DNA from 2 places in the Clostridium sp. SY8519 genome. Region 1 is predicted to be linked to the other one. Evidence: predicted binding sites of a transcription regulator. Region 1 holds the regulator's gene; the other holds the start of a gene.
The links. The regulator HrcA, encoded in region 1, represses chaperone genes, less so after heat shock. The targets are predictions, from matches to a motif close to TGTTAGCACTCNNNNNNNNNGAGTGCTAACA.
Positions count from the first base shown of each region.

Region 1 (15,228 bases):
GCCTTATATACGATCTCCAGCACATCGCCGATCCGCAGTTCCGGCTCTTTTTCTACTTTAAAATATTGTGTATTTCCAAGATCCTGCATGTCTGTACCTCTGTCTTCGTTCTCTTTTCCCAGATACCTTTCGCTATCTGAAACTATCACCAGTTTAATATAAACACTGCGAAAATTCAACCGTCTCTATGCAATTATGTAAATCCCTCCCGGATTCCGGAAGAAATACTTTTACATATTCTCTGGTAAATCCTTCAAATCCGCGTACGCCGCCCCGTTCTGTCTGATGCTCAAACAGCACTTCCACTGTTTTCCCCTCATACCGGGCCAAATAGTCCCTTTTCAGTTCCTCTGCCAGGCCCATGAGTATATGGCTGCGTCTTGTTTTCTCCTGTTCCGGAATCTGCCCGCTCATGGCAGCAGCCTTCGTCCCGTCCCTGCGGGAATATTTAAAGACATGCACTTCATAAAACTGTGCCTGTCTGGCAAACGCGCAGGTTTCCCGGAATTCTTCCTCCGTTTCCTGCGGGAATCCGACAATAATGTCTGTCGTGATCCCGGGATGGTCATAGACGCTGCGCAGAATTCTGCATTTATCCAAAAACTCTTCCGGCGTGTAATGACGGTTCATCCGCTGCAGCACCCCGGCGGATCCACTCTGCAGCGACAGATGGAAATGGGGGCAGACTTTCGGCAGCGCGGCAAGGGACCGGGCAAACTCTTCCGTGATCAGGCGTGGTTCCAGCGATCCCAGGCGGATCCGCCGGATTCCGGCAATCCCGTGCACTTCCTGAATCAGATGCAAAAGGGTATCCGAACTGTCCTTTCCATAGGAACTGATATGTATCCCCGTAAGCACCACTTCCTGAATCCCCTGTTCTGCCAGTCCCTGCACTTCGGCTATGACACTCTCCACCGAACGGCTGCGGATTCTTCCCCTTGCGTAGGGAATGATGCAGTAGCTGCAGAACTGATTGCATCCGTCCTGGATTTTGACAAAGGCACGGGTGTGCTCTTTCGGTCCGGAGACTTTCAGGTCCTCATAAGGCTGCAGCCCGCTGTTGATATCCACCAGGTCTTCCAGCGCCATCTCCCCGGCTTCTGTCTCTTCCCGGCGGGAATGTTCGGAAAAATACTCATCCAGCAGCCGGATCAGATCGTTTTTTCTGTTGTTGCCCAGAATAATATCCACCGCCAAATCTTCCCGCATCTGCCCCGGCGAAGTCTGGACATAACAGCCGGCAGCCACCACCGCCGCTTCCGGGTTCTGTTTTTTTGCCCGATGGATCATCTGTCTGGATTTATGATCTGCCACATTTGTGACCGAGCAGGTGTTAATCACATAGACGTCTGCCCGTTCGTGAAACGGAACAATCTGATATCCCGCTTCTTCCAGCAGCTGCTGCATGGCATCTGTTTCGTAGGAATTCACTTTGCATCCCAAATTATGTAACGCGGCTGTTTTCATGCCTAACCCTTTCTGATTCTATGTTTTTTGACAGAAATACCCTGCTCTTGATTGACATTTTTCACAATAATGTATACTATATAAATATAGTTTTTGTGACTTAATATCAACAGGGAGGTACTTCGAGTGGACAGCGTGAATGTATTCTTAAATTCAATCGAAAAAGTAAAAAGCTTTGTGAATATCGTAACTGCTTTTCCCTTTGACTTTGACCTGGTATCCGGACGTTATGTAATTGATGCCAAGTCGATTATGGGAATCTTCAGTCTTGATCTTTCCAAACCGATCAAACTGACGATCCACGCATCCGGTGACGAGCTCGCCAAAGCCATGGAAGAGCTGAAACCATTCATCGTCTGACTGCGGATCCGCTGTATCCGGGGGAATTCATCACAAGCGAAAAAGTAACGGGCTGTTTTCAAAACTTCTGATCACAGCCCGTTTTTTTTATGCCTGATACTCTTCCGGTTCAATCCGTATCACCTGTGTGGTGTCAATGGCCTGCTGCACAAGCGCTTCAATGGTTCCCGCAAGCTTCTGTTCCGAACGGCGAATAATATTCAGATTCGGCTTGGTAACCGGATGTTTTGCGACAAAAATGGTACAGCAGTCCTCAAAGGGCAAAATCGACGTTTCGTAGGTGTCAATTTTTTCCGCCACACGGACGATTTCGCTTTTATCAAAACCAATCAGCGGCCGGTACACCGGCATGGTGCATACATCATTGGTAGCCGCCAGAGACTGCATGGTCTGACTCGCCACCTGTCCGATGCTTTCCCCTGTGATCAGTCCCAGGTTCCCCTGTTTTTCGGCAAAATGCTCGGCAATCCGCATCATATACCGCCGCATAATAATCGTCAGTTCATCATGGGGGCATTTTTGATAAATTGCCAGCTGGATATCTGTGAAATTTACCACGTGCAGACGAATCGGTCCGCAGTATCTGGAAATGATACGGGCCAGATCCACTACTTTCTGTTTCGCCCGGTCACTGGTGTACGGCGGCGCGTGGAAGTAGGTGGCATCAATGGATACTCCCCGTTTCGCAATCATATAGCCGGCCACCGGGCTGTCGATTCCGCCGGACAGAAGCAGCATGGCGCTGCCGTTGGTTCCCACCGGCATTCCGCCCGGACCCGGAATGATTTTTGAGTAAATATTTATTTTTTCGCGGACTTCCACCGTCAGCATAATATCCGGATGATGCACATCCACCTTCAGATCCGGACGATGCTCCAGGATTTTTTCTCCCAGATCCATATTGATCTGCTGGGAGTTAAGGGGATAATCTTTTCTTGCCCGTCTGGCATTCACTTTAAAGGTATGCCCCTGCTCCGGATGCACCGTATCCAGATAGTGAAATACATCCTGCACCAGCTGGTCAAATCCCTGATCCTCTACCTGGAACATGGGGCAGATGCCTACAATGCCAAACACATGTGTCAGTGCTGTCACCGCATCTTCATAATCATAGGATTCCGGTGCATAGACATAAATCCGCCCCTGTTCTCTCGTTACCCGGAATTCGCCCTCGATGCGGCGCAGCGCGAACCGGATCTGATTCATCAGCGCTTCTTCAAAATTGCGGCGGTTTTTCCCTTTGATGCCGATTTCACCGTATTTAATTAAAAACTGTCGAAATACCATGCGATATCTTCTCCTTATCGACGTATAAATTTTCTGAGTACCGGAGCCAGTTCACGAATCGCCTGCACCGTCCGGTCCAGTTCTTCTCTGCTGGTGGAAAACGAAAAGCTGAAGCGCAGCGCAGAGTCCGTGATTTCTTTCGGTTTTCCGAGCTTCATCAGTGTGCTTCCCTCTCCCGGATGGTTGGAAGCGCAGGCGCTTCCGGATGAAACATAGATTCCCCGGTCTTCCAGGGCATGCAGCATCACCTCGCTGCGGACTCCCGGAAAACTGATATTTACAATCTGGGGGGCGCAGTCGGTTCCTTCGGGACTGTTAAGCACCACATCCGGAATCTCCTTCATCTGTTCCATAAAATCGCTGCGCAGCGCATACATTGCCCGGATTTTTTCCTCCAGATTCCGGTAAGAAAGCTCCGCTGCCAGCCCCATGCCGGCAATTCCCGGCACGTTCAGAGTGCCGGAACGCATACCTTTCTGCTGGCCTCCGCCGTAACAGATCGGTCGGATCTTTGTTCCTTCTTTCACATAAAGAAAACCGATCCCCTTCGGTCCGTGGATCTTATGTCCGCTGACCGACAAAAGGTCGATGCCCATCTGTTTCGGATGGATGCGGATCTTGCCGTAGGCCTGTATCGCATCCACATGCATCAGCACTTCCGGATTCTTGCCTTTGACCGCCGCCGCGATATCCGCCACCGGCTCCAGGGCGCCCATTTCATTGTTCACAAGCATCACCGAAACCAGAATCGTATCCTCACATACCGCTGCCGCCACAGCCTCCGGCGCCACCGTTCCGGATGCGTCCGGCTGGATATAGGTTACGCGGAATCCCTCTTCTTTCAAATGTTCGCAGGCATTGCGGACCGAAGGGTGTTCGATGGCCGTCGTGATGATATGTTTTCCCTTCCGCTGATTCGCCCTTGCGGTCCCGATCAGTGCCAGATTGTTTGACTCTGTTCCGCCGGAAGTGAATATAATTTCCTTTTCTTTGCAGTGCAGCGTCTTCGCAATTCTGGACGCCGCTTTTTTTACATGATTTTCCGCCTCGATGCCTTTTCTGTGAAGGGAAGACGGATTTCCGTAATCTTCTGTCAGCAGTTTGACGATCAGATCCGTTACTTCTGCATCGCATCTGGTCGTTGCTGAATTATCCAAATATATTTCCATTCTTATTCCTGCATACTTTCTGTATGATTCTGCTGTTCCAGCGCATATTCCAGCCGGAGGCTCAAAAATGACATAACGGTAACAGCCGCTGTGTCGGTGCGTAGAATTCTTCTGCCCAGGGAAATCACTTCCGCGCCGGGACGCAGCGCTTCGATTTCCTCCTCGGCAAAACCGCCTTCCGGCCCAATATAAACCGCAATGTCCTGTCCCGGGCAGATTTTCGGCAGGACTTGCGCAGTACTCTGCATGCCTCTGGCATTTTCATAGGGTACAATTCTTAGGTCCATACGCTTTCCCTCTGCCAGCGCTTCCTCCAGCGTCATCACCGGACAGACCTGAGGGATCACGCTTCGTTTGGACTGCCGTGCCGCACTGAGGGCAATGCTTTGCCAGCGTTTCTGTTTGTTCGCCGCTTTTTTCGCGTCCAGGCGTACCACACAGTACTTCATTGCCACCGGCACAATCCTGGAAACCCCCAGTTCCACCGCCTTCTGAATCACATATTCCATGCGGTCGCCTTTGGGGATGGCCTGGAACAGGGTGATTCTGGAAGGAAGTTCTGTATCCGGCGCATTTCCGTCAATAATATCCGCCTGTACAAACGCATCGGAGATTTCGCTGACTGCACAGAGCAGGTTTCTTCCGGAAGCGCTGCTGACCCGGATCTTTTCCCCCGGTTTCATCCGAAGCACCGCACGCATATACCGCACATCCGGTCCGGTTATCGTAACATATTCTCTGCCGATCTGACAATCATCTACAAAAAACTGCTGCATAGCTACTCCTTTACCGCAGTGACAGACACCCATTCTCCCTGATGTCCGACCCGGACCACCCGAAGGCCCGCGGCTTCCACTGCTTCTTTTACGGCATTCTCCTTAAAATCAATGATTCCGGAACAGATCAGAATGCCCTGGGGCTTCAGGCAGGCCGGAAGATAGGGCGCCATGGGAATCAGTACATCTGCCAGTATATTGGCCACAACGATATCATAGGATTCCTGTCCCAGCCGCTGCTGCAGCTCTTTGTCCGTGATCAGGTTGCCCACTTCAAAGGTTCCCTGTTCTTTGGTCAGATGATTAACGGCAAAATTATCATAGGTGGATCGGATACAGTCTTCATCAATATCTGTGCCGTGGACATGGGCTGCGCCAAGTTTCAGCGCCACAATGGAAAGAATGCCGCTGCCGCAGCCTAAATCCAGCACCCGGCTGTCCGGCCGCACATAACGGTCCAGTTCCCGGATGCACAGCTGTGTGGTTTCGTGTTTGCCTGTTCCGAAGGAGATGCCCGGATCGATTTCAATCACGGTCTTTACCTCCTGCTTTGGCTCTTCTGTTTCCCAAGTGGGGCGGATAAAAATATCCCCCACATAGAAGGAGTGAAAGAACTGTTTCCAGTTATTGGCCCAGTCCTGATCTTCGGTCTGGCTTACCGTGATCGTCCCGTCGCCGATCGCAACCACATCCCGCAGATCTTCCAGTTCCTGCCGGATCCTGTCCAGCAGTTCCGTATGGTCGCCGTCTGCCTCCAGGTAAAACGTCAGATAGCTGGTTCCGTCATCCTGCGGAAGTTCCGGCGGAATATCGATAAACATCCGGGCAGTTTCCTGCTCGGTCAGAGGGGTGTTATCCTCGATCTCCACGCCTGCGATGCCGCAGTCTGCCAGCATGCTGCTGACAAAATCCTCTGCCTGTGTCGTTGTCTTGATTCTGTATTTTTCCCACTTCATGGTGAACCTCCGCTTTGCCTGATCCGAAACCTGATTTGATCCGACGCAATTGTATCATAACTGTTTTCTTCTGTCATTACCCAGTACAGGCTCTGTCCCGCAGTCACACAGCAAAAGAACCGCTGCAACCAGCGGTTCCCCTGTACTAATCTTCTTTTTTATTGAAAAATCCTTTTTTTCTATTTTTTCCTTTGTGATGGGGTTCGGGTGAACTTTCCTGTTCTCCGAGAGAACCATCCGTCAGCTCGTCAAATCTGCGCAGCGCCTCTTTGGCTTCCGTGCTCAGATGGGATGGTGTCTGAATGATCAGCGTCACATAGTGATCGCCCCGGGTGCTGGAATTTCTCAGAGAAGGAACCCCTTTCCCCTTCAGCCGGATTCTGGTATCGGTCTGTGTGCCGGCTTTTACCGTATAAATCACATCACCGTCAATTGTGCTGATTCTGACATCACCGCCAAGTGCCGCCTGGGCAAAGGTGATGGGCGCGGTGGAAAACAGATCCATACCGGAACGCTGCAGGAAAGGATGGGATCCTACTGAGACCTCCACAAGAAGATCTCCCCGGGGACCGCCGTTTACACCAGGCTCTCCCTTTCCGCGGATCCGCACGCTCTGCCCGTTGTCAATTCCGGGCGGAATGGTGACTTTGATCTTTTTGCGGGAGGCGATATAGCCGCTTCCGTGACAATCCGGGCACTTTTCTTTAATTACTTTTCCGGTACCGTTACAGTCCGGGCAGGTGGATACATTCTGTACCATGCCGAATAACGACTGCTGGGAAAAGACAATCTTCCCCTTGCCGCCGCACTTGGAACAGGTAACCGGTGAAGTGCCTGCCTTTGCGCCGGTGCCGTGGCAGGATTCACATTCGTCTTTCAATGTGATCTCCAGTTCCCGGTCGCAGCCGAATACGGCTTCCTCAAAGGAAATCCGTACCCTGGCACGCAGATTGGCGCCTTTCATGGGCTGACTGCCTGCGGAGCGGGAGGCTCTGCCCCCTCCGAAGAATTCGCCGAAAATATCTCCGAAGATATCTCCCATATCCATTCCGGAGAAATCAAAGCCGCCGCCACCGCCGGCGCCGCCTTCAAATGCCGCATGGCCGAACTGGTCATACTGTCTTCTCTTTTCGCTGTCACTCAGAACAGCATATGCTTCCGATGCTTCTTTAAACTTTTTCTCAGCTTCAGCATCACCCGGATTTGCATCCGGGTGATACTTTTTCGCCAATTTTCTGTAAGCTTTTTTTATCGTGGCATCGTCCGCGCTTCGGTCTACTCCGAGGACCTCATAATAATCGCGTTTTTGTTCTGCCATATGCTATTTCTTATACCTCTTTATAATCAGCGTCTACTACATCATCGTCGGATCCGCCGGTGCTCTGCTGCTGTGCGCCGGCATCAGCGCCTGCAGCGCCCTGCTGTGCCTGTGCCTGCTGCTCATACATCTTGGTGAATACGGTCTGCGCGCTGTTCATCAGTTTCTCTTTTGCAGCTTTCAGCTCGTCTACCTGCGCATCCGTCATCTGGCTTGCATCCGGATGCTCCTCCAGAATCTTCTTTAATGCATCCAGGTCTGCCTGTACCGGAGCTTTATCTGCGTCGGATACATTGGCACCCACTTCTTCCAGGGCTTTCTCTGTCTGGAATACAAAGGCATCCGCGTCATTTCTTGCGTCAATTGCCTCTTTCCGTTTGTTATCTTCTGCCTCGAACTGAGCAGCTTCCTGCACGGCTTTGTTGATATCTTCTTCCGACATGTTGGAACCTGCGGTAATGGTGATATGCTGCTCTTTTCCGGTACCCAGGTCCTTAGCGGATACATTAACGATACCGTTGGCATCAATATCAAAGGTTACCTCGATCTGCGGAACGCCGCGGCGTGCCGGCGGGATTCCATCCAGACGGAACTGGCCGAGGGATTTATTGTCTTTGGCAAACTTACGCTCGCCCTGCACCACGTTGATATCTACTGCAGTCTGGTTGTCTGCCGCAGTGGAGAAGATCTGGCTCTTTCTGGTAGGAATGGTGGTATTCCGCTCAATCAGTGTGGTCGCGATGCCGCCCATGGTTTCGATGGACAGAGACAGCGGTGTAACATCCAGCAGAAGGATATCGCCGGCACCGGCATCTCCGGCCAGCTTGCCGCCCTGAATGGAAGCGCCGATTGCCACACACTCGTCCGGGTTTAAGTTCTTGCTGGGTTCTTTGCCGGTCAGTGCTTTTACTTTATCCTGTACCGCCGGGATACGTGTGGAACCGCCGACTAACAGTACCTGTCCCAGGTCGGCAGCTGTGATTCCGGCATCTCTTAAAGCGTTCTGAACCGGTACGGAAGTTCTCTCCACCAGGTCATGGGTCAGTTCATCAAATTTCGCTCTGGTCAGATTCATATCCAGATGTTTCGGGCCGTCTGCTGTAGCTGTAATGAACGGAAGGTTGATGTTGGTAGTGGTAGCGGAAGAAAGCTCTTTCTTTGCCTTCTCAGCTGCTTCTTTCAGTCTCTGAAGCGCCATCTTATCTGTGGACAGATCCACGCCTTCCTGATTCTTGAATTCGGTAAGGAGCCACTGTGTGATCTTGTTATCGAAGTCGTCGCCGCCCAGACGGTTGTCGCCGGAAGTGGACAGAACTTCGATGACGCCGTCACCGATTTCGATGATGGAAACATCAAAAGTACCGCCGCCTAAGTCGTATACCATGATTTTCTGTTCTTTTTCGTTGTCCAGTCCGTAAGCCAGTGCTGCTGCGGTAGGCTCGTTGATGATACGTTTTACATCCAGACCGGCAATCTTGCCTGCGTCCTTGGTTGCCTGACGCTGCGCGTCATTGAAATATGCAGGCACAGTGATAACCGCTTCTGTCACTTTCTCACCCAGGTAGTTCTCTGCGTCTGCTTTCAGCTTCTGAAGAATCATTGCGGAGATTTCCTGCGGTGTATATTTCTTTCCGTCGATTTCCTTTTTGTAATCGGTACCCATCTCACGTTTGATGGATGAAATTGTCTTTTCGGCATTTGTTACTGCCTGACGTTTTGCCGGCTCGCCTACCAGACGCTCGCCGTTTTTGGTAAAGGCGACAATGGACGGTGTGGTTCTTGCGCCCTCTGTGTTGGCGATTACTACCGGCTGTCCGCCTTCCATAACTGCTACGCAGCTGTTTGTAGTACCTAAATCAATACCTATAATCTTGCTCATCGTATTATCCTCCTGAAATTGTTTCCTGCTTTTCTCAATCTATATTCAAATACAGTTAGTTTGCAACTTTCACCATGCTGTGCCGTACGATAGAATTCCGGTATTTATACCCTTTCTGGAACTCCTCTGCCACAACATTCTCACCAAAGGCATCGTCATCCACATGCATCACTGCATTGTGAAGGTTCGGGTCAAAGGTCTGTCCCTCTGCTTCGATGACGGTAACGCCTGCTTCTTCCAGGCTGGTTACCAGCTGTTTGTAAATCTGCTCCATGCCCTGTACAATCGGACTGTCTTTGTCTTCTTCGGATACTGCTGCCAGTCCCCGCTCAAAGTTGTCCACTACCGGAAGGATACGCTCAATAATATCCTTTGCCCCGATTTCAAACATCTGTGTTTTTTCCTTTTCGGTGCGTTTCCGGAAATTGTCAAATTCCGCCATCTGGCGTTTCAGACGATCGGTCAGTTCTTCGATCTGCTCGTCTTTTTTGTCTTTTTTCTTTTTCTTTTTAAAGAATCCGTCGTCCAGCTTCTCACCTTCTGCGGATGCCTGCTCTGCTGCCTCCGCCGGCTCCTGTTCCGGTTCTTCTGTTTTCTTCACTGAATCTTCCGCCTGGGAATCTTCTGCTTTATGTTTGAGTTCTTCCTGGTCAAGATCAGCCTTCGTTGTCTTGTTGTCTTCCATGGTCGCACTCCTTTCTCGCTTTATTTTCTGCTAATCATCCGACTCTTTTTCTGTCGTCAGCGCGTTAAAAAAATCCTGCCGGATGGCGATTTCCAGTTTTTTGTTCTTTCGTTCCGGATACAGATCATCCAGCTGCTGCTTGATGATCTTCATGCTTTGAACCACTTTCCCGTAATCCATACGCTTCGGACCGACGATTCCGATGGTTCCCCGCAGGCCGCCGCCCAGGTCATAATTTGCTGTCACGACGCTGCAGTCTTCCATCTCTTCCATCTCATTCTCACTGCCGATATAAACCTGTATCTCATCCGAGTCCGACTGTTCGGAAGCCTTGTCCGCGAGAAAATTCTTCAGTCCGGTCTTGTCCTCCAGGGCCGAAATCAGCTCATAGGCCTTGTGGGAATCACTCAGCTCCGGATAGCGGAAGATGTTCTTGGCCCCGCTGGTATAAACCTCCAGGTCTTCATCCGGCTGGATCGCGTTGGCAACCGCGTCCAGCACATCCGAAATCATGCTGCTGTGGCTGCCGGCCTGCTCTTTCAGACGGGTAATCGTACCCAGATTAATCTGATCCAGTGTCAGTCCGTTTAAGCTGGAATTCAGCAGGATGTTCAGTTTCAGCATGGTCTCCTGATCCAGGGATTCGCTGACTTTGATCATCTTGTTCTTTACCAGGTTCCCGTCCAGCACAATGGTCGCCAGCACATGATTCTGGTCCACATTGGACAGCTGGATAAATTTCAGCTTGCTGCCCGTCACCGCCGGTGTGGATATCATTGTCGCATAATTGGTATTTGCCGCCAGGAGCTTCACCGCTTCTTTCAGCACTTTTTCCATTTTTTCTGTATGCTCGATAACGAAATCCTTCATATCGGAGATTTCCTGATCTTTGTCTTTCATCAGGTTGTCCACATAGAAGCGATAGCCCTGATCCGAAGGAATCCGTCCTGCCGATGTGTGGGGCTGCAGAATGTATCCCAGCTCCTCCAGATCAGACATCTCATTGCGGATCGTCGCTGAACTCAGATTCAGGTCCGTCATCTTGGATATGGTTCTGGATCCGACCGGTTCCCCGGTATCCAGATAGGTCCTTATGATGGCATTCAGGATTTTTGTTTTTCTTTCATCCAGTGCATCCATCTCGTTCGTGCCTCTTCCTTCGTTTCTCATTTGTTAGCACTCATTAGTCTGGAGTGCTAATCGCTTCTGAGGCTAATATACTACCACCCTAATCCTTTGTCAAGCATTCGGAAGATTTTTTTCGGAAAAATTCTGAAAATAATAAAAAATGTGCCGCGGCTGCCGTTCAGGAATCCAGCAGGAACTGACTGAGCACATAATTACTGATATCAATCCCCGCAGGAGTCAGGCGCACCCGGTCTCCCTCTTCTGCCAGCAGGCCTTCTTTCTGTGCTTTCCGAACCGTATCCCGGTAAACCGAGTCAAAGGGCCTGTGAAAGCGTTTGCCGAATTCGGCCTTGCTGATCCCCTTCGTCAGGCGAAGGCCGAGAAAAGCGTATTCCTCCATCTGCTCCTTCAGGCTGAGCGCAGTCTCGGATTCCGCGTGAAAATCTCCTTTTATATATGAAGAAAGATCCGAGTTCGTCCGGAATCTCCAAACCGGATCCGGACGGGTCAGCTCGCCGCTGCGGTGCCGGAGATGCACCTTCATCATGGAAGAGGCACCCAGCCCCAGGCCCAGATATTCCACACCGGTCCAGTATCCCATGTTGTGGCGGCATTCCATCCCCTTTTTTGCGTAATTGGATATTTCATAGCGCTGATACCCGGCATGCCGTAAAATCTCCGCAGTACGCAGATACATCAGCCGCTCCGTTTCCTCAGAGGGAAGCTCCCGCGGCTCCTCGCCGCGCTGCCGCGCCCGTTCATCTTCTTCATAACGCTGGTAAAACGGCGTGCCTTCTTCAATGATCAGACCGTATGCGGAGATATGTTCCGGTTCCAGGGCAATCACTTTCTGCAGCGTGTCCTTATACGTCTTCAGCGACTGATTGGGCAGGCCGAACATCAGGTCCACATTGATATTGGAAAATCCTGTCTGACGCGCCGTCTGATAACCGTCCAGGAACTCTTCAAAGGTGTGGATTCTGCCCAGAAGCTGCAGTTCTTCTCTGCTGCAGGACTGAAGGCCGAAGCTGATCCGGTTGATGCCGGAAGCTTTCATGATCTTCAATTTTTCCCTGTCCACCGTTCCTGGATTGCATTCCATCGTGATTTCCGCGTCTTCCCGGATCCGGTACCACCGGTACAGTCCTTCCATCAGCCGCTGTATCTGCCGGGGTCTTAAAATGGACGGCGTGCCTCCGCCAATAAATATACTGATGATTTCATAATCCGCAAGATCTTCCGCCTTTTCTTCTGCTTCGTGAAGAAGCGCCGAAAGATAAGCTTCTGTTTCAGCGAAATCTTTCGGCGCAGCGGACAGAAAATCGCAGTATTCACACTTCCTTACGCAAAAGGGAATGTGTAGATACAATTCTGCCTGTTTCATGGTTTCTTCTCTTTTCTATTTATCATCCAGCTTCAGAACGCTCATAAATGCCTTCTGTGGAATTTCCACGCTGCCGATCTGGCGCATGCGTTTCTTGCCTTCTTTTTGTTTTTCCAGCAGTTTTCTCTTTCGGGAAATATCACCGCCGTAGCACTTCGCAAGCACATCCTTGCGCATCGCCTTGACCGTTTCCCTTGCAATTACTTTGCCGCCCACTGCCGCCTGAATCGGTATTTCAAACAGATGGCGCGGAATCTCTTCTTTTAATTTTTCGCAGATCTTCCGTCCCCGGTCATACGCGCTGCCTTTGAATACAATAAAGGAAAGGGCGTCCACTTCCTCCCGGTTGATCAGGATGTCCAGTTTTACCAGTTCTGACCTTACGTATCCCTTCATTTCATAATCAAAGGAAGCATATCCTCTGGAACGGGATTTCAGCGCGTCAAAGAAATCATAGATGATTTCATTCAGCGGCAGCACGTACTTCAGAACCGCGCGGCTCTCTTCAATATATTCCATGCTGATGTATTCGCCCCGGCGTTCCTGGCACAGATCCATAATGCTGCCGATATATTCGCTGGTTACCATGATTTCCGCGTCTACCACCGGTTCTTCCATGTATTCCACTTCCGAAGGATCCGGTAAGTTGGAAGGATTTGTGATCTCCAGCATGGTTCCGTCGGTCTTGTGCACCCGGTAAATAACGCTGGGGGCTGTGGTAACCAGATCCAGATCGTATTCCCGTTCCAGCCGTTCCTGAATAATATCCAGATGCAGCAGACCCAGGAACCCGCAGCGGAAGCCGAATCCCAGCGCTGCCGAAGTCTCCGGCTCAAACTGCAGGGCCGCGTCATTCAGCTGCAGTTTTTCCAGTGCGTCCCGCAGATCCGGATACTTGGCTCCGTCTGCCGGATACACACCGCAGTACACCATGGGTGTCACTTTTTTATATCCCGGCAGCGGCTCCCTGCAGGGACGTTCCCGATCCGTCACGGTATCTCCGACCCGTGTATCCCGTACATTCTTTATGCTGGCAGTCAGATAACCGACCATGCCGGCGCTCAGTTCATCACAGGGAATATAGCGGCCGGCGCCAAAATATCCCACTTCCACTACGTCGGCCTCAGCACCGGTTGCCATCATGCGGATCCGGGTTCCCACTTTCACAGATCCTTCCTTGATCCTGCAGAATACGATCACCCCTTTATAGGAATCATATACCGAGTCAAATATCAGTGCCTGCAGGGGCGCCTTGGGATCTCCTGTGGGCGCGGGAATCTTCTGAACGATCTGTTCCAGCACCTGATGCACGTTTTCTCCTGTTTTTGCAGAAATACGGGGCGCATCCTGGGCTTCGATGCCGATCACGTCCTCGATTTCCTCAATGACCCGGTCCGGATCCGCGCTGGGCAGATCAATCTTGTTGATCACCGGCATGACATCCAGATCGTGATCAATGGCCAGATATACATTGGCCAGGGTCTGCGCCTCCACGCCCTGGGCGGCGTCCACCACCAGAATCGCTCCGTCGCAGGCTGCCAGGCTGCGGGACACCTCATAATTGAAGTCCACATGCCCCGGCGTGTCTATCAGGTTAAAGATATATTCCTCGCCGTCATCCGCTTTATAAATAATCCGAACCGCCTGGGATTTGATGGTGATGCCCCGTTCCTGCTCCAGTTCCATATTGTCCAGAACCTGTGAGGTCATCTCCCGTTCGGTCAGTGTGCCCGTCATTTCTATGATACGGTCAGCAAGGGTGGATTTCCCATGATCTATATGGGCTATGATGCAAAAATTTCTGATTTTACTCTGATCGATCAATTTATTTCCTCCTGTACAGCCTCTCCAGAGGCTGATAATATCTGCGAAACAAAGTATAGCATAGTCAGGAATTATTTGTCTAATCTGTAACCGGCCTCCCGGCGGGAAAATATCGAAAAAAAATTATTTTTTTATTGACAAACATCATCTGATCTTCTATCATAAATAAGCATGATTTCGTCAGTGCTTCCGTGTCTGTACTGATGAACGCTAAGAACAACTCAGTATGGGAGGTGTAACGAATGGCTAACATCAAATCAGCGAAAAAGAGAATTCTTGTAACAGCTACCAAGACAGAGCGCAACAAAGCAATCCGCTCTTCTGTTAAGACTGCTATCAAGAAAGTGGAAGCAGCTGTCGCAGCTAATGACAAAGAAGCTGCATCCGCAGCATTACTTGCCGCTACTTCTGTAATCAGCAAGGCAGCCGGCAAAGGAATCTACCACAAAAACAACGCTGCAAGAAAAGTTTCCCGTTTAAGCAAGTTAGTAAACGGCATGAATTAATATACGGCGTAAAACAGATCGCAAAAACAGCTGGAACCGTCATCCAGCTGTTTTTTTATGCTTTTATTTACGCGCTGTACCTGATGATCAGCAGTTCCACCGCCAGGCGGTCGTTTTGTCTGCCGCTTTTTATTTCCTCGTCGGTACGGATACAGTCGGCAAAGGCCTTCCGCAGTCTGTCTGCGGTAAATTTCGACGCCTGTCCGAGATTTTTTTTCACCGCAAAGGGCGGAATCTTTAACCGGGATGCCGCCTGCTGCCGTGGAACCCCCTTTTCCTGCATGCTTTTCAGCTGTTCCAGAATATGGAACTGCCGTGTAATCAGTGCCAGGATCCGCATGGGCGGTTCCCGGAGCATCACCAGATCCTGATAATAGCGAAGCGCCTTCTGCTGATTCCGTTCTGCAATCGCGTCAATCATGGCAAATATCTTTCCCTGCACCTGACTGCCGCAGACCGCTTCCACATCTTCCGCGGATATCACCGTCC
Region 1 covers NC_015737.1:2,361,379-2,376,606, reverse strand. The annotation lists gene CXIVA_RS10945 (IreB family regulatory phosphoprotein) at 1-89, opposite strand, end outside; gene mtaB (tRNA (N(6)-L-threonylcarbamoyladenosine(37)-C(2))-methylthiotransferase MtaB) at 154-1,467, opposite strand; gene CXIVA_RS10935 (HPr family phosphocarrier protein) at 1,594-1,827, shown strand; gene thiI (tRNA uracil 4-sulfurtransferase ThiI) at 1,915-3,114, opposite strand; gene CXIVA_RS10925 (cysteine desulfurase family protein) at 3,129-4,271, opposite strand; gene CXIVA_RS10920 (16S rRNA (uracil(1498)-N(3))-methyltransferase) at 4,286-5,059, opposite strand; gene prmA (50S ribosomal protein L11 methyltransferase) at 5,062-6,015, opposite strand; gene dnaJ (molecular chaperone DnaJ) at 6,161-7,333, opposite strand; gene dnaK (molecular chaperone DnaK) at 7,344-9,212, opposite strand; gene grpE (nucleotide exchange factor GrpE) at 9,268-9,897, opposite strand; gene hrcA (heat-inducible transcriptional repressor HrcA) at 9,928-11,067, opposite strand; gene hemW (radical SAM family heme chaperone HemW) at 11,204-12,409, opposite strand; gene lepA (translation elongation factor 4) at 12,425-14,233, opposite strand; gene rpsT (30S ribosomal protein S20) at 14,476-14,739, shown strand; gene holA (DNA polymerase III subunit delta) at 14,807-15,228, opposite strand, start outside.

Region 2 (15,228 bases), 740 kb from region 1:
TACTTTCGCGCCGGTCTTCTCATCACCTTCCAGTGTGTCTACCAGTTCCGCAACTTTCTTGCTTGCATGAATGTAGGCAGATCCGCCGCCGGCGATAATGCCTTCTTCTACCGCTGCTCTTGTGGCTGCCAGAGCATCTTCCATCCGGTATTTGCTCTCTTTCATCTCTGCCTCAGTTGCTGCGCCCACACGGATGACTGCTACGCCGCCGGCCAGTTTTGCCAGACGCTCCTGCAGTTTTTCCTTATCGAAATCAGAGGTGGTCTCTTCCAGCTCGCCGCGGATCTGGGCGATTCTTGCCTGAATGGCATCTTTGTCGCCTGCGCCGTCAACAATGACAGTTTCTTCTTTTTTCACTTTTACGGATTTTGCGCTGCCCAGCATGTCGATGGTAGCTTCTTTTAAATCAAGGCCTACTTCTTCGGAGATTACCGTACCGCCGGTCAGGATTGCGATATCCTGCAGCATCGCTTTTCTTCTGTCGCCATAGCCCGGTGCCTTTACGCCTACAACGGTCAGGGTGCCCCGGAGTCTGTTGACAATCAGAGTGGTCAGTGCTTCGCCTTCAATATCCTCCGCAATGATCAGGAGTTTCTTGCCGGCCTGGACAATCTGCTCCAGAAGAGGAAGCAGATCCTGGATGTTGGAGATCTTCTTGTCTGTGATCAGGATGTAGGGATCTTCCAGATTTGCCTCCATTTTATCCATGTCTGTTGCCATATATGCGGAAATATAACCACGGTCAAACTGCATACCTTTTACCAGATCCAGCTCGGTCTGCATGGTTTTGGACTCTTCAATTGTAATAACGCCGTCATTGGTTACCTGCTCCATAGCGTCTGCAACCATATTGCCCACGTTTTGGTCACCGGCAGAAATCGATGCAACTTTTGCGATATGATCTTTGCCGTTTACGTGCTGGCTCATCTCTTTGATGGCTTTTACCGCAACTTCTGTTGCCTTTTTCATGCCGCGGCGCATTACGATGGGATTTGCGCCTGCTTCCAGGTTTTTCATGCCTTCTTTGATCATTGCCTGTGCCAGGACAGTTGCGGTAGTGGTACCGTCGCCTGCTGCGTCATTGGTCTTTGTGGAAGCTTCTTTTACCAGCTGCGCGCCCATGTTCTCGAAATTATCTTCCAGCTCGATGTCTTTCGCGATTGTGACACCGTCGTTTGTAATCACCGGTGTGCCATAGGGTTTGTCTAATACCACATTCCGGCCTTTCGGTCCCAGGGTGACACGTACGGTATCTGCAAGTTTATCTACACCAGCCTGCAGTGCAGCTCTGGCTTCTGCTCCATATTTCAGCTCTTTTGCCATTGTATATTACCTCCGAAAAAAAATATAGAAAAAAATCAGATATGTCTGTCATTACTCTACGACTGCAAGGATATCATCCTGGCGGACAATGATGTACTCTTCCCCTTCCAGTTTGACTTCGTTGCCTGCATATTTGGAATAAATTACTTTATCTCCTGCCTTTACCTGCATTTCCACATCTTTGGTTCCAGGTCCCACGGCGATGATTTCTGCTTCCTGGGGTTTTTCCTGGGCTGTACCGGTAAGGATAATGCCTGATTTGGTCTTTTCTTCTGCTTCTAACTGTTTTAATACCACTCTGTCAGCTAAAGGTACTAACTTCATTCTGCTGTCCTCCTTATTTCGAATAAGATCTGGTTTGATTTGTTAGCACTCATTTTATCTGAGTGCTAACCAACTGAGACTATATTAGTTTTTTTACCATTGAGAAGCAACTTTGCATATTACGGTATATTCCTGCTTTTTATGCTCTTATATGAATTTTTCTTCTGTTTTCTCTTATTTTCTCTTTCTTTCTCCTTCTATTCCTCTCCGCGCTGCATCCGGAATCTTTCCGCATGTCAGATCAGCTGAAAATGCTGCAGGGCATGATAGATCCCCGCCTCATGGATATCATCCGTGATATAATCCGCTGCTTCCAGCGCCGGTGTCCGGCTGTTGCCCATGGCAATTCCGTATTGGGCGTACTGCAGCATCTCCACATCATTGGCGCCGTCGCCGAAGCTGTAGGTCTCCGTCTGGTCAATTCCTGCCGCCCGGCAGACTGCGCGGATCGCGGTTGCCTTGCTGTATCCCTTCGGCACCAGCTCCATAGCCGCGCCGTCATGATCCAGGATGTGATAATCTTCTGATAATTCTTCCGCTGCCTCCCGGTAATTCAGGCCGCGGATTGCCGCGGAAAATTTCTGGCATTCCCAGTCGGCACTGTTTCCGCGAATCGGACGGATAATCGGCGCTTCCTTATGGTAAAGCCATGCGCCGTAGGGATCCCGGCAGATCATGTCTTCATCCATATAAAGCCAGTGCCGCCCCTCCATAATCAGCGGAAGCTCATGCCGGTAGCAGATATCCACGGTTTTTTCCGCCAGTTCCCGGCTTAACTGATGATAAACGATATCCTGCCCGTGATAAATCACATGGGTCCCGCACCCGCACAGAATCCCGTCAAACTCCATAGAAAGAAGGTTCGGATCATGAATATAGGCCTTGGTCCTGCCGGAATTCAGGAATACCTGATGTCCGTTTTCCTTGGCCTGCCGGATTCCTTCCCTTGTACTGTCTTCGATTTTGTGTTCCCTGTCCAGCAGGGTTCCGTCAATGTCAAAAAAAATTGCTGCCACAGTTCTCCCCTGTATGATTTTTCTTTCTGTTTATTTTCGGTCCCGATTTCTTTCCGCGTACCGCTGATACGCCGCCCGGATGTCCTGCAGATAACTCAGGGATCCGAAGGCCAGCACACAGCCCGTGCTTCCGGCGGCTTCCACCGCCTGTTCCACCGCCTGATCCATGTCCGGGCAGTAGTTCGCCTGAAAACCGACAGCCCGGATCTTCTCCGCCAGAACCGCTCCGTCCAGCCCCCGGTCATTCTGCGGCGTCACGGTATAAATCCGATCTTTTTTCGAAAACATGATGCGAATGATTTCTTCGTATTCCTTGTCTTTCAGCACACCGAAAATATATACCGAAGGCTCATGCCGCCGTACACTGTCCAGCGTTTCCCGCAGCCGGGCGGCCGCGCCCCTGTTATGGGCCCCGTCCAGCACGAAATCCGGATATTCCCCGATCCGTTCCAGACGGCCGGGGCAGCGGGCCTGTTCCAGTCCTTTGCGGATGACCTCGTCATTCAGCAGGTAGATGCTGCCGCTCAGCCTGCGTTTCAGAACATTCAAGGTCTCAATGGCGCAGACCGCGTTTTCCACCTGAAAAGTGCCGCTTAAAGGCAGATCATACTGCCGGCTGCGGGCCTTCGGATACTGAAAGGCACAGCCCTCCCGGTCCACGATCACATTGGCGGCTTCCGACAGTTCCGCCACCGTCAGTTCACAGCCTTTTTCCTTTGCAGTCTGTTCAATGACTCCCATTGCGTCCGGATGCTGCCGGACCGTCACCACCGGGCAGCCCGCTTTGATGATTCCGGCTTTGTTTGCCGCAATTTCCTGCAGTGAGTCTCCCAGCATTCCCATGTGATCCATGGAAACGGAAGTAATCACACTGACCAGCGGCTGCTTCACAATATTCGTAGCATCCAGCGTACCGCCCATTCCGCTCTCAATCACCGCGCAGTCACAGTGTTCCCGCAGAAAAATCATCCAGGCGGCCACGGTCTCCATTTCAAACGCAGTGGGATGCGGCAGCCCCTCTTCTTCCATTTCACGGCAGCAGTGTTCCACTTCTGTCATTACCGCCGCAAATTTCTCCTTTTCCAGGTTGTTTCCATTGATCTGAAACTGTTCCAGATAATCAAAAACGGCCGGTGAGGAAAAACGGCCCACACGGTACCCCGCTTCCTTTAACGCAGAGGCCACCTCCGCCCCCACGGATCCTTTGCCGTTGGTGCCGGCAATATGAACGGTGCCGATGTGATCCTGGGGATCCTTCAGCCGGCGCGCCAGTTCCCGGACGCCTTCCAGTCCCGGAACGCTGCCTCTCTGTTTCCGAATCTTCGTCAATACTTCCATTGTTTCACAGTAATTCATCTGTCTTACCCCATCTGTTGTTCTGCCTGTCTGTTCTCACAATTTACGTCCGACAATGTTCTTTTCTGCTCCCAGTGTACCATAGATTATTTTTTTCTCCATAGTATTTTATAAAAAAGAGCCGGTGCAAAAGCACCGGCTCGGATAATTTTACAGATGAATGATCCCTGCTCCGAACAGTGGAGTAAATACCAGGGATACAATTGTCATAAGTTTGATCAGGATGTTGATGGACGGGCCTGAGGTATCCTTGAACGGATCACCGACGGTATCACCAACGACAGCTGCTTTATGAGGCTCGCTGCCTTTTCCGCCATGGTTTCCTGCTTCAATGTATTTCTTGGCATTGTCCCATGCACCGCCTGCATTTGACATAAAGATCGCCATCATTACACCGGTAACAAGAGCGCCTGCCAGAAGGCCGCCTAATGCCGCGGAGCCCAGAAGCACGCCTACAATAATCGGAACCACGATGGCAATGATACCAGGCAGAAGCATCTGCTTTAAGGCAGCCTGTGTGGAAATTGCCACGCAGTTTTTGTAATCCGGTTTGCTGGTGCCTTCCAGAATTCCCTTATCTGCATGGAACTGTCTGCGGACTTCCTCAATCATCTTGTATGCTGCCTTTGACACTGCTTCCATCGTAATGGAAGAGAACAGGAACGGAAGCATTGCGCCGATGAACAGACCTACAATAACTGCAGGCTGAAGGATGGAAATGGCACTCAGTTTTACAGCCTGGGAATAAGTAACAAACAGGGACAGCGCTGTCAGCGCTGCGGAGCCGATGGCAAATCCCTTGCCGATGGCTGCTGTTGTGTTGCCGATGGAATCCAGCTGATCCGTAATGTCACGCACGCTTTCATCCAGTCCGGACATCTCTGCGATACCGCCGGCATTATCCGCAATCGGGCCGTAGGTATCTACTGCAACGACGTTGCCGGTGGTCGCCAGCATACCGACTGCCGCAAGGGCAATTCCGTATACGCCTGCAAACGCATAAGCAACGATGATGCCTGCCGCGATGAAGATAATCGGCAGTGTTGCGGACTGCATACCGGTAGCCAGACCGCTGATGATATTGGTTGCTGCGCCGGTTTCCGACTGTTCCGCGATTTTGTGTACATGTCTGTATTTATCTGAGGTATACCATTCGGTAATCTGGCCGATCAGGATACCTACAATCAGACCTGCGATAATTGCGCCGGCCGGTTTGAAGGTGCCCAGAATCGCACGGCTTAAGAGGATCGCTACCACAACTGTGATGATATTCGCGATATTTGTGCCCATATTCATGGCTTTGTGAGGATCTTTGCCTTCTTTGCCCCGTACCAGGAACACGCCCAAGATGGACGCCAGGATGCCGACTGCCGCAAGAAGCAGCGGATACAGCGCGCCGGCAATCACGCCGGAACCCTTTGCCGTCTCGCCAAAAGCGAGGATACCAAGAGATACCGCGGATACTACGGATCCAACATAAGACTCAAACAGGTCTGCGCCCATGCCGGCCACATCGCCTACGTTATCTCCTACGTTATCGGCAATAACCGCAGGGTTACGGGGATCATCCTCCGGGATACCTGCTTCTACCTTACCTACCAGGTCAGCTCCCACATCGGCTGCTTTTGTATAGATACCGCCGCCTACACGGGCAAACAGCGCAATGGAGGAAGCGCCTAAGCTGTATCCAAACAGAATGTCTGCATTGCCGGTAATAAAATAAATCATGCTGACGCCAAACAGGCCCAGTCCCACGACAGACAGACCCATAACAGCGCCGCCCCGGAATGCTACCTGCAGAGCCTTTACCATACCGCTCTCTTTTGCTGCGTTTGCCGTGCGGACATTTGCTCTGGTGGCTACGTTCATTCCCGCGTAACCGGTCAGTGTGGAGAACACAGCGCCGATAATAAAGCATACTGCCTTGCCCCATCCGCTGGCTGCGCCTTCTGTTGCGCTGATTCCGAAGCCGATGGCCAGGAATACCACGATGATGAAGATAATGAGCATCTTGTACTCGGAAAACAGGAACGCCCGGGCTCCTTCATGAATTGCGGCCGCGATTTCCTTCATTTTGTCATTGCCTTCGTCCTGTTTCTTTACGAAACGGGAAAGCCCGAAAGCAACGAGAAGAGCAATCACGCCGATGATTGGAATTATCCAGATCATAAAACTACTCCCTTCAACTTGTTTCTTGTTTCTTTTTTCAGACACACATAGTCTATCCGTGATAATAGCATAGAGCATCCGCAAGGTCAAGTTGATTCTTTATAGAAATTTTATGATTTGACACCCGACTCATCGCCTGGTTCCCCGGGTATCCCTGCGGGAAAGATGCAGACGGTTCAGGTTCACCTCCCGGTCCTTAATCCGGACCACCTGTATGTCATCCGGCTTTACCAGGTAGGCAGACGCCAGTCTTTCCCCTTCTTCCGTCTTCATTCCCCGGACGCCGATGGCTGTTTTTTCTTTTCCGGAATGTCCATGGCATGGATCCGCAGGAAGTAGTTTCTGTCTGACTGAAGCACCAGGGAATCCTCCTCCTCCACTGTGCCTGCATAAATCAGTTCATCCCCTTCGGACAGTTTGGTGGCGGCAGTGGTGCGTTTGGATACATCAAATTCACTGCCGTCCACCAGTTTGACCATTCCGTTCCGTGTGGCAAATAACAGTTTCTTTTTCCGGATTTCATTGAAACATCCCACATACAGGATCTCTTCTTCCGCGCTGGAATAATTGGTCAGGTTGTCCACAGGCGTCCCCTTGTCCCGGAACTTGCCAAAGGGCAGATCCAGCACTTTGAGCATATGCATGCTGCCCCGGTTGGTGAAGATCATAATCCGGTCCGTATTCATACAGGGCAGGACACAGCGGTGATTCTTGTCTGCCGCTTCCCGGTTCCTCTCATAGGTCGCCTTATCCACCGTACGGACATAGCCGAACCGATCCATCAGGAATGTGACTTCCATCTCTTTCGGCCCTTCTTCCCGGTAGGCCGTCTCATCCAGATCCGCGATCACTGTTTTGCGGGGAACCGCGTAATCTTTCCGGATCTTTTTCAGATCTTTGATGATGACCTTGGCCATCTCTGTCCTGCTGCCCAGCACTTTATTGTAAAACGCGATCTTCTGCAGGGTTTCTTCATGCTCTGCTTCCAGTGCCTCCAGTTCCAGACCGATCAGGCGGTACAGGCGCATCTGCAGAATCGCAGTGGCCTGACGCTCCGTAAATTTCAGGGCTTTCGCTTCCTTTTCATGGGCTTTGACCCGGAACCGGATTCCATCCGTGACCCCATGGATCAGGCAGTTCTTCGCCTGTTTCATATCCTTGGAGCCCCGCAGGATTTCAATGATCAGATCAATCACATCCACTGCCTGGATCAGGCCTTCCTGAATCTCCTTCCGGTCCATTTCTTTCTGCAGCAGATTCTGGTATTTTCTGGTATTCATCTCATACTGGAACTTCACATGATGGCGGATCACATCCAGAAGTCCCAGGGTTTCCGGACGCCCCTCCGCCACTGCCAGCATGTTTACGCCAAAGGTATCCTCCAGCCGTGTCTTCTTATATAAAAGGTTGCACAGATTTTCCGCATCTGCCCCCCGGCGCAGTTCGATGACGATGCGAATGCCGTCTTTGGAAGACTGGTTGGAGATATCCAGGATATCCGTGGTTTTCTTGCTTTCCGCCAGATGGTACACATCGTTTAAGAATTTGCCGATATTGGCTCCCACCATCGGATAGGGGATCTCCGTAATGACCAGATTCTGCTTGCCGCCTTTGAGCTGCTCGGTCTCCACCTTTCCCCGCAGGCGTATCTTACCCCTTCCGGTGGAATAGATCTGTTCCAGATCGGACTTGTTGGCCACAATTCCTCCTGTGGGAAAATCAGGTCCCGGTATAATTTCCAGCATTTCCTTTACGGAAATATCCGGATTCTTCATATAGGCAATTACCCCGTCAATCACTTCGCCCAGATTATGGGGCGGCACACTGGTAGCCATGCCGACGGCAATGCCTTCCGCACCGTTGATCAGCAGATTCGGCACCCGCACCGGCAAAACAGAGGGTTCTTTCTCTGTGGCGTCAAAATTCGGTACAAAGGTCACCACATCTTTATCCAGGTCACCCAGGTACACTTCCTGGGTAATCTTCTGCAGGCGGGCCTCCGTATAGCGCATGGCCGCAGCCCCGTCTCCCTCCACAGAGCCGAAATTCCCGTGGCCGTCCACCAGCGGAACGCTGTTTTTAAAGTCCTGGGCCATCACAACCAGGGCGCCGTAGATCGAGCTGTCCCCGTGGGGATGAAATTTACCCATGGTATCCCCTACAATTCTGGCACTTTTCCGGTAAGGACGCTCATTGCGCAGTCCCAGCTCATACATATCGTACAGGGTTCGCCGCTGCACCGGCTTCAGTCCGTCCCGGACATCGGGAAGGGCGCGGGACACAATGACGCTCATGGCATAGTCAATATAGGACTTCTGCATAATCTCCGCATATTCTGTCTGTATGATCTGCTCTTTTGTATCTTCCATACTTACTCTCCGTCTTCCTAAATATCCAGTTCGGCATCATTCGCATGTTCATAGATAAAGGCCCTGCGTGGCGGGACATCGCTTCCCATCAGCATCTCCGTCACCTCGGAAGCCATGCGTCCGTCCTCAATGCCCACCCGCTTCATCAGGCGTGTGGCCGGATCCAGAGTTGTCTCCCACAGCTGCTGGGCATCCATTTCCCCCAGTCCTTTATACCGCTGCAGGGTAAAACTGCCTTTATGGGTTTTGCGGTAACGTTCCAGAGCTTCATCATCGTAAAGGTATTCTCCCTCGCCCCTGGCCGGCATGACTTTATACAGGGGCGGCATTGCCAGATACACATGCCCTTCCAGAATCAGTTCCGGCATAAAACGGTAAAACAGGGTCAGCAGAAGGGTGGAAATATGGGCGCCGTCCACATCGGCATCCGCCATAATCACGATCTTGTCATACCGCAGCTTACTGATGTCAAAATCATTGCCATATCCTTCGGAAAACCCGCAGCCGAAGGCATTGATCATGGTCTTGATCTCCGCGTTGGCAAGCACCTTGTCAATGCTTGCCTTTTCCACATTCAGGATCTTTCCGCGGATCGGAAGGATGGCCTGATACTTCCGGTCCCTTGCCATCTTGGCCGAGCCTCCGGCGGAGTCTCCCTCCACAATAAAAATCTCACATTTGGAAGCGTCCCGGCTTTCACAGTTTGCCAGCTTGCCGTTGGAATCAAAGGAAAATTTCTGTTTGGTCAGCAGATTCGTCTTGGCTTTTTCTTCGGATTTTCTGATTTTCGCCGCTTTTTCCGCGCAGGACAGCACGGTCTTCAAGGTGTCCAGATTTTTGTCAAAAAACAGCTGCACTTCCTCCGAAGTCACTTTTGCTGTTACTCTTGCCGCATCCTGATTGTCCAGTTTGGTCTTGGTCTGTCCTTCAAACCGCGGATCGGGATGTTTGATCGCAATCACCGCGGACATTCCGTTGCGCACATCCGCCCCGGTGAAGTTCGCGTCCTTTTCCTTCAGGATTCCCAGCTCCCGTGCGTAATTGTTCATTATCGTGGTATACGCGGTCTTGAAGCCGGTGATATGGGTGCCGCCTTCCGCATTGTAGATATTGTTGCAGAATCCGAGAATATTTTCATGAAATTCCCCGGTATACTGAAAAGCGGCTTCCACCTGGATACCTTCGGCGGATCCGGAAAAGCAGATCGGCTCATGGAGTGTCTCCGCGCTGCGGTTCAGGGCCCGCACGAAGCCTGCCAGTCCCTCTTCTTCGTGGTAGACGATATGCTCCGGCTCTTCCGGCCGCAGATCATCATACAGAATGGTCAGCTTCGGGTTCAGATACGCCGTCTCATGCAGGCGGCTCTTGATCTCATCCTCTTTGAATCTTGTTTTTTCAAAAATCTCGGGATCCGGCAGAAAATTGATCTTTGTGCCGGTTTTTTTTGTTTTCCCGATCACAGGAAGCAGTCCATGCTCCAGTTCGATCACCGGATGCCCTTTTTCATAGCGGTCATGATGCACGGCGCCGTCCCGGCTGATCTCCACATCCATATAGGTGGAAAGGGCGTTTACCACAGAAGATCCCACCCCGTGGAGTCCGCCGCTGGTCTTGTAGGCGTCGCTGTCAAATTTGCCGCCGGCGTGCAGTGTGGAAAACACCAGGCGGGCGGCTGACACTCCCTTGGCATGCATTTCCACCGGAATTCCCCTTCCGTTATCTTCTACTGTACAGGAGCCGTCTGCCTCCAGTGTGACATGGATCGTATCACAGGCTCCGGCCAGATGCTCATCCACCGCATTGTCCACAATCTCGTAAATCAGATGGTTCAGTCCCTTCCGGGACACGCTGCCGATGTACATGCCCGGACGCTTGCGCACGGCATCCAGTCCTTCCAGTACCGATATGTTGTCTGCATTATATGTTGATTTTGCCATATACTATCTCCCTGTCTTTCCTCTATCGGTCTTCAATCTGCCAGTCAATGGGTTCCAGGCCATGGGACTGCAGAAATTCGTTGGTCTTTTTGAAATGTCCGCAGCCGAAAAATCCGCGGTAAGCGGACAGGGGGCTTGGATGGGGCGCCTCCAGGATCAGATGCTTCGGATTGTTCAGCATGGCTGCCTTGCGGCGGGCCGGTCCTCCCCAGAGCAGAAAAACAATGGGGCGGTCCTGCTGATTCACCGCGCGGATCACGGCGTCCGTGAACTGCTCCCAGCCGATCCCCTGATGGGAATTGGCCTGATGCGCCCGCACGGTCAGTACTGTATTCAGCAGCAGTACGCCCTGCTTTGCCCATTTTACCAGATAGCCGTTGTTCGGTATTTTCAGCCCCAGTTCATCCTGGAGCTCTTTATAGATATTTGCCAGAGAAGGGGGAATGTCCACATCCGGTTTGACGGAAAAACAGAGTCCGTGTGCCTGCCCGTCATTGTGATAGGGATCCTGACCGAGAATCACCACTTTTACCTGGGACAGGGGCGTCAGATGAAAGGCGTTGAAAATATCATCCGCAGCCGGAAATATCTTCCGGGTACGGTACTCCTGAAGCACCGTCTGATACAGCTGTCTGTAATACGGCTTTTTAAACTCTTCCGCCAGCGGTTTCGTCCAGTCATTCGTAATGGGCGGCATAACAATCCCTCCTTGCTGCTCTGCAGTCAGATAAAACAAGGTTGCCGCTCCTTCGCGGCAACCTGTATATTATTGCAGAAAAAAAGAATTTCCGCAAGTTTTCTCGAAAATATGTTCTTACATGCACTCCCGCCGCACGGAAACACCCCGTCCGGCCAGATAGTCTTTCAGGTCCCGGATTTCCAGCTCCTTGTAATGGAACAGAGATGCCGCCAGTGCCGCATCCGCGCCTCCCTCGGTCAGGGCGTCATAAAAATGGCTCCTGGTTCCCGCGCCGCCGGAGGCGATCACCGGAATGGAAACCCGGTCCGCGATGGTTCTGGTCAGTTCCAGATCGTATCCGGCTTTCGTGCCGTCGCAGTCCATGCTGGTCAACAGGATTTCCCCGGCGCCCAGCCGGTTGGCTTTTTCTGCCCACTCCACAGCATCCAGACCGGTATTGATCCTTCCGCCGTTAATATACACTTCCCAGCCTTCTCCTTCGGGTCTGCGCTTGGCGTCAATGGCCACCACCACACACTGGCTGCCGAATTTCTCCGCGGCATCCGCAATCAGCCGGGGATTGTGGATGGCGGAAGAATTCACTGACACTTTGTCCGCACCTTCCCGCAGAATCGCCCGAAAGTCCTCGACCGTGCGGATTCCGCCGCCTACCGTAAAGGGAATAAATACTTTTTCCGCCACCCGGCGCACCATATTCACCACTGTGCTTCTGGCATCCGAAGTCGCGGTAATATCCAGGAAAACCAGCTCGTCCGCCCCAGCCTGGTCATAGGCCGCCGCGATCTCCACCGGATCGCCGGCATCTCTTAAATTCACGAAATTTACTCCTTTTACCACACGTCCGTCATTGACATCCAGACATGGAATAATGCGTTTTGTAAACATAACAGCCTCCCTACAGCTCTGCGAAATTTTTCAGTATTTTCAGTCCGGTCTTACTGCTTTTCTCCGGATGGAACTGGCAGGCAAAGACATTGTCCTGCTCCACCGATGCGTGGATATGAGTGCTGTATTCCGTTGAAGCACGCACAATGGCCGGATCCGCCGCCTTCAGATAATAGGAATGCACAAAGTATACATACGGATGGTCCGCAATGTCCCGAAACAGTCTGCCGTTTCCGGTCAGTGTCAGATCATTCCAACCGATATGAGGAATCTTCAGCCCTTCCTGATCCGGAATCCGCAGAATATGTCCCTTCAGGATTCCCAGTCCCGGTACTCCCGGGCTCTCCTCGCTGTCCTCAAACAGCACCTGCAGTCCCAGGCAGATGCCCAGCAGCGGTTTCCCCACCCGGCAGATTTCCCGGATCAATTCATCCAGATGCCGCTCCCGGATATGCCCCATGGCATCCCCAAAAGCGCCGACCCCCGGCAGAATCAGCTTCTCCGCCCGGCGGAGCCGTTCGGGATCTCCGGTCACCTCCACCTCTTCCCCCAGATACTTCAGGGCTTTTTCCACACTTCTGATATTGCCAGCGTCATAATCGATTATTCCTATCATTTTTCCTGTTTCCTCTTCCCGTTTCTTGTTTGTTTCTCTGATACTTATTTCCTGCTCAGTTCCAGCCAGAATTCCACACCGTCTTCGTGATTGATTACGCCGCATGCCTGATGCAGGGAGTCCATGATCGCCTTTACGATGGACAGACCGATTCCGCTGCCCCCGTAGGCCCGGGTATGGGCTTTGTCGACCTTGTAAAACTTGATCCAGATCCGTTCCAGATCTTCTTCCGGAATCCTCGGCCCGGTATTAAACACGCTGATCCGGAGGATGTCATTTTCTTTCCGGGTATAAAAGATACGGATCTGTTTTTCTCCGTCACAGTGGTTGATTGCGTTGCTCATATAGTTGGTAATGACTTCCTCCACTTTGAACTCATCTCCCCAGACATATTCCGGTGTTTCACAGGAAAGCACCAGGGAGATTCCCTGCTGATCCCGCAGGATTTTCGTGGAATTGGATACACCGCGGATCAGCTCGGTAATGTCAAAGCGTTCCATGTGGATCTGTTCATTGCCGAATTCCAGCTGATTCAGGGTCAGAAGTTTTTTTACCATCCGGTTCATCTTATCTGCTTCGTCAATAATCACTTCACAGTAAAATTCCCGGCTTTCCTGATCGTCATTGACGCAGGCCTGCAGTCCTTCCGCATACCCCTGAATCAAGGCCAGCGGCGTCTTTAACTCATGGGACACATTGGATAAAAACTCTTTCCGCATCTCATCGATCTCTGTCTTTCGCTCAATATCGGTCTGGAGTTCCGCGTTGGCGGACTTCAGTTCCGAAATGGTCTGTTCCAACCGGGAAGAAAGTACATTCATATGTTCTCCCAGCTGGTCGATCTCATTCCCTTCCGGTACCCTGCCGCCCATTTCCTCTGTTTTCCACTTTTTCAGCAGTCTGCCCGGTCTGACCCGCATGCGCTGTCTGCGCCATTCTCTGTCTTTCCAGGCATCCTTCCGATACTTGGTCTCAAAATCCAGATCCACCATCCGCTGAGAGATATCTGTCAGCACCCGGATCGGTCCGGTAATCCGGTTTGTCATAAACCAGGCGGCAATCACGCCTGCAAGAATTGCGACAATACCCGCAAAAATCAGAAAACGGTTGGAGATCGCCGCGCTTTCCCTGATGCTTGCCAGCGGCGTCTTGATCAGGACCTGTTCGCCCTCGGCTGAGGATAAATTTCCCGTCAGATACAGATACTTTTCTCCCAGACGCCTGTCATTTGCCCGGAGAATCGTGTAATAGTCTCCCTCATACAGGATATCTGTCTTGCCATTGTATTTCTGAAAAATAAAATCTTTAATATCTTTCTCTGCCATGGAGGAATCCCGGGCACTGGTGAGCATTTTGCTGAAATCCGGGCTGACCACAACAATCGTCAGGTTGCCGTTGGACGTCAGCCGTTCAAAGACATCCGAATATTTTTCATCAAAGATTTCGCCGTTTTCCGCTGCGTCTGAGAGTTCGCTGTAAGCGGATTTCAGTGTTTTCAGCTTCTGGGACTGATAATAGCTGCCAAGCACACTGAAATTCAGAAGCCAGCAGATCATGACCGCGCCGGCGATCAGCAGGCTGACAAGCAGGATCATCTCTCCCCGGATCGACAGACTGCGGAACCGTCCTCGAAGTCTCTGTCCCGGCTTCTTCCGCTGTTTTCTTTCATAGGTCACCCGGATTTTTTCTCTGTCCGGCGGCAGCGTCTCTTTTGTCTGCGGTTTATTTCTTTTCATGCTGTTCCGCTGCCTCAAATTTATAACCCATACCCCAGATGGTTTTGATGTATGTTCCCTTTTCCCCCATTTTATTTCTCAGTTTTTTCACATGGGTGTCAATGGTTCTGGCATCGCCGAAGTAATCGTAATTCCATACGGAATTCAGGATCTTTTCCCTGGACAGGGCAATGCCCGCATTTTCCATAAAATAGGTCAGAAGTTCAAATTCTTTAAAGCTCATATCCACCGTCTGCCCGTCAATTGTCACGGTATGGGCGGCCTTGTTCAGAACAATTCCGCCGGCTTCCAGCGTCTCATCCGGGTCCAGTTTGTTGGATCTGCGCAGCAGCGCGGATACCCGCGCCACAAGGATCTTCGGGCTGAAGGGCTTGGAGATATATTCATCCGCTCCCATGTCAAATCCGTTCAGCTCATCGCTCTCGTCGCCTTTGGCCGTCAGCATGATAATCGGCACTTTGGAGGATTCGCGAATTTCCCGGCAGACGCCCCAGCCGTCAATCTTCGGCATCATAATATCCAGAATCACCAACGCGATATCTTTTTCCGAATAGAAAAGATCCAGTGCTTCCTCGCCGTCACCGGCTTCTATGACCTCAAAATTGCTCCGCACAAGAAAATCCCGCACCAGTTTTCGCATTCTGGCTTCGTCATCTACGACTAATATCTTTAATTTATCCATGTTTGCCTTTCCTTTCTTCCCGGTTTCCCCTGGAACTCTGCTATAATACCACAATTCTATGACTGAACTGTGTTCTCCCCAGTCTGTCATCCGCGGCCGAACCGTTCTTTCAGAA
Region 2 covers NC_015737.1:267,182-282,409, forward strand. The annotation lists gene groL (chaperonin GroEL) at 1-1,323, opposite strand, end outside; gene CXIVA_RS01420 (co-chaperone GroES) at 1,375-1,647, opposite strand; gene CXIVA_RS01425 (Cof-type HAD-IIB family hydrolase) at 1,884-2,663, opposite strand; gene CXIVA_RS01430 (folylpolyglutamate synthase/dihydrofolate synthase family protein) at 2,694-4,019, opposite strand; gene CXIVA_RS01435 (sodium-translocating pyrophosphatase) at 4,170-6,188, opposite strand; partial or broken gene CXIVA_RS01440 (DNA topoisomerase (ATP-hydrolyzing)) at 6,318-8,557, opposite strand; gene CXIVA_RS01445 (DNA gyrase subunit B) at 8,575-10,494, opposite strand; gene ung (uracil-DNA glycosylase) at 10,517-11,191, opposite strand; gene hisF (imidazole glycerol phosphate synthase subunit HisF) at 11,309-12,079, opposite strand; gene hisH (imidazole glycerol phosphate synthase subunit HisH) at 12,090-12,695, opposite strand; gene CXIVA_RS01465 (HAMP domain-containing sensor histidine kinase) at 12,740-14,431, opposite strand; gene CXIVA_RS01470 (response regulator transcription factor) at 14,418-15,113, opposite strand; gene CXIVA_RS01475 (HAD-IC family P-type ATPase) at 15,200-15,228, opposite strand, start outside.
Region 2: the regulator HrcA is predicted to act here: its motif matches at 1,688-1,718, upstream of CXIVA_RS01420 (co-chaperone GroES).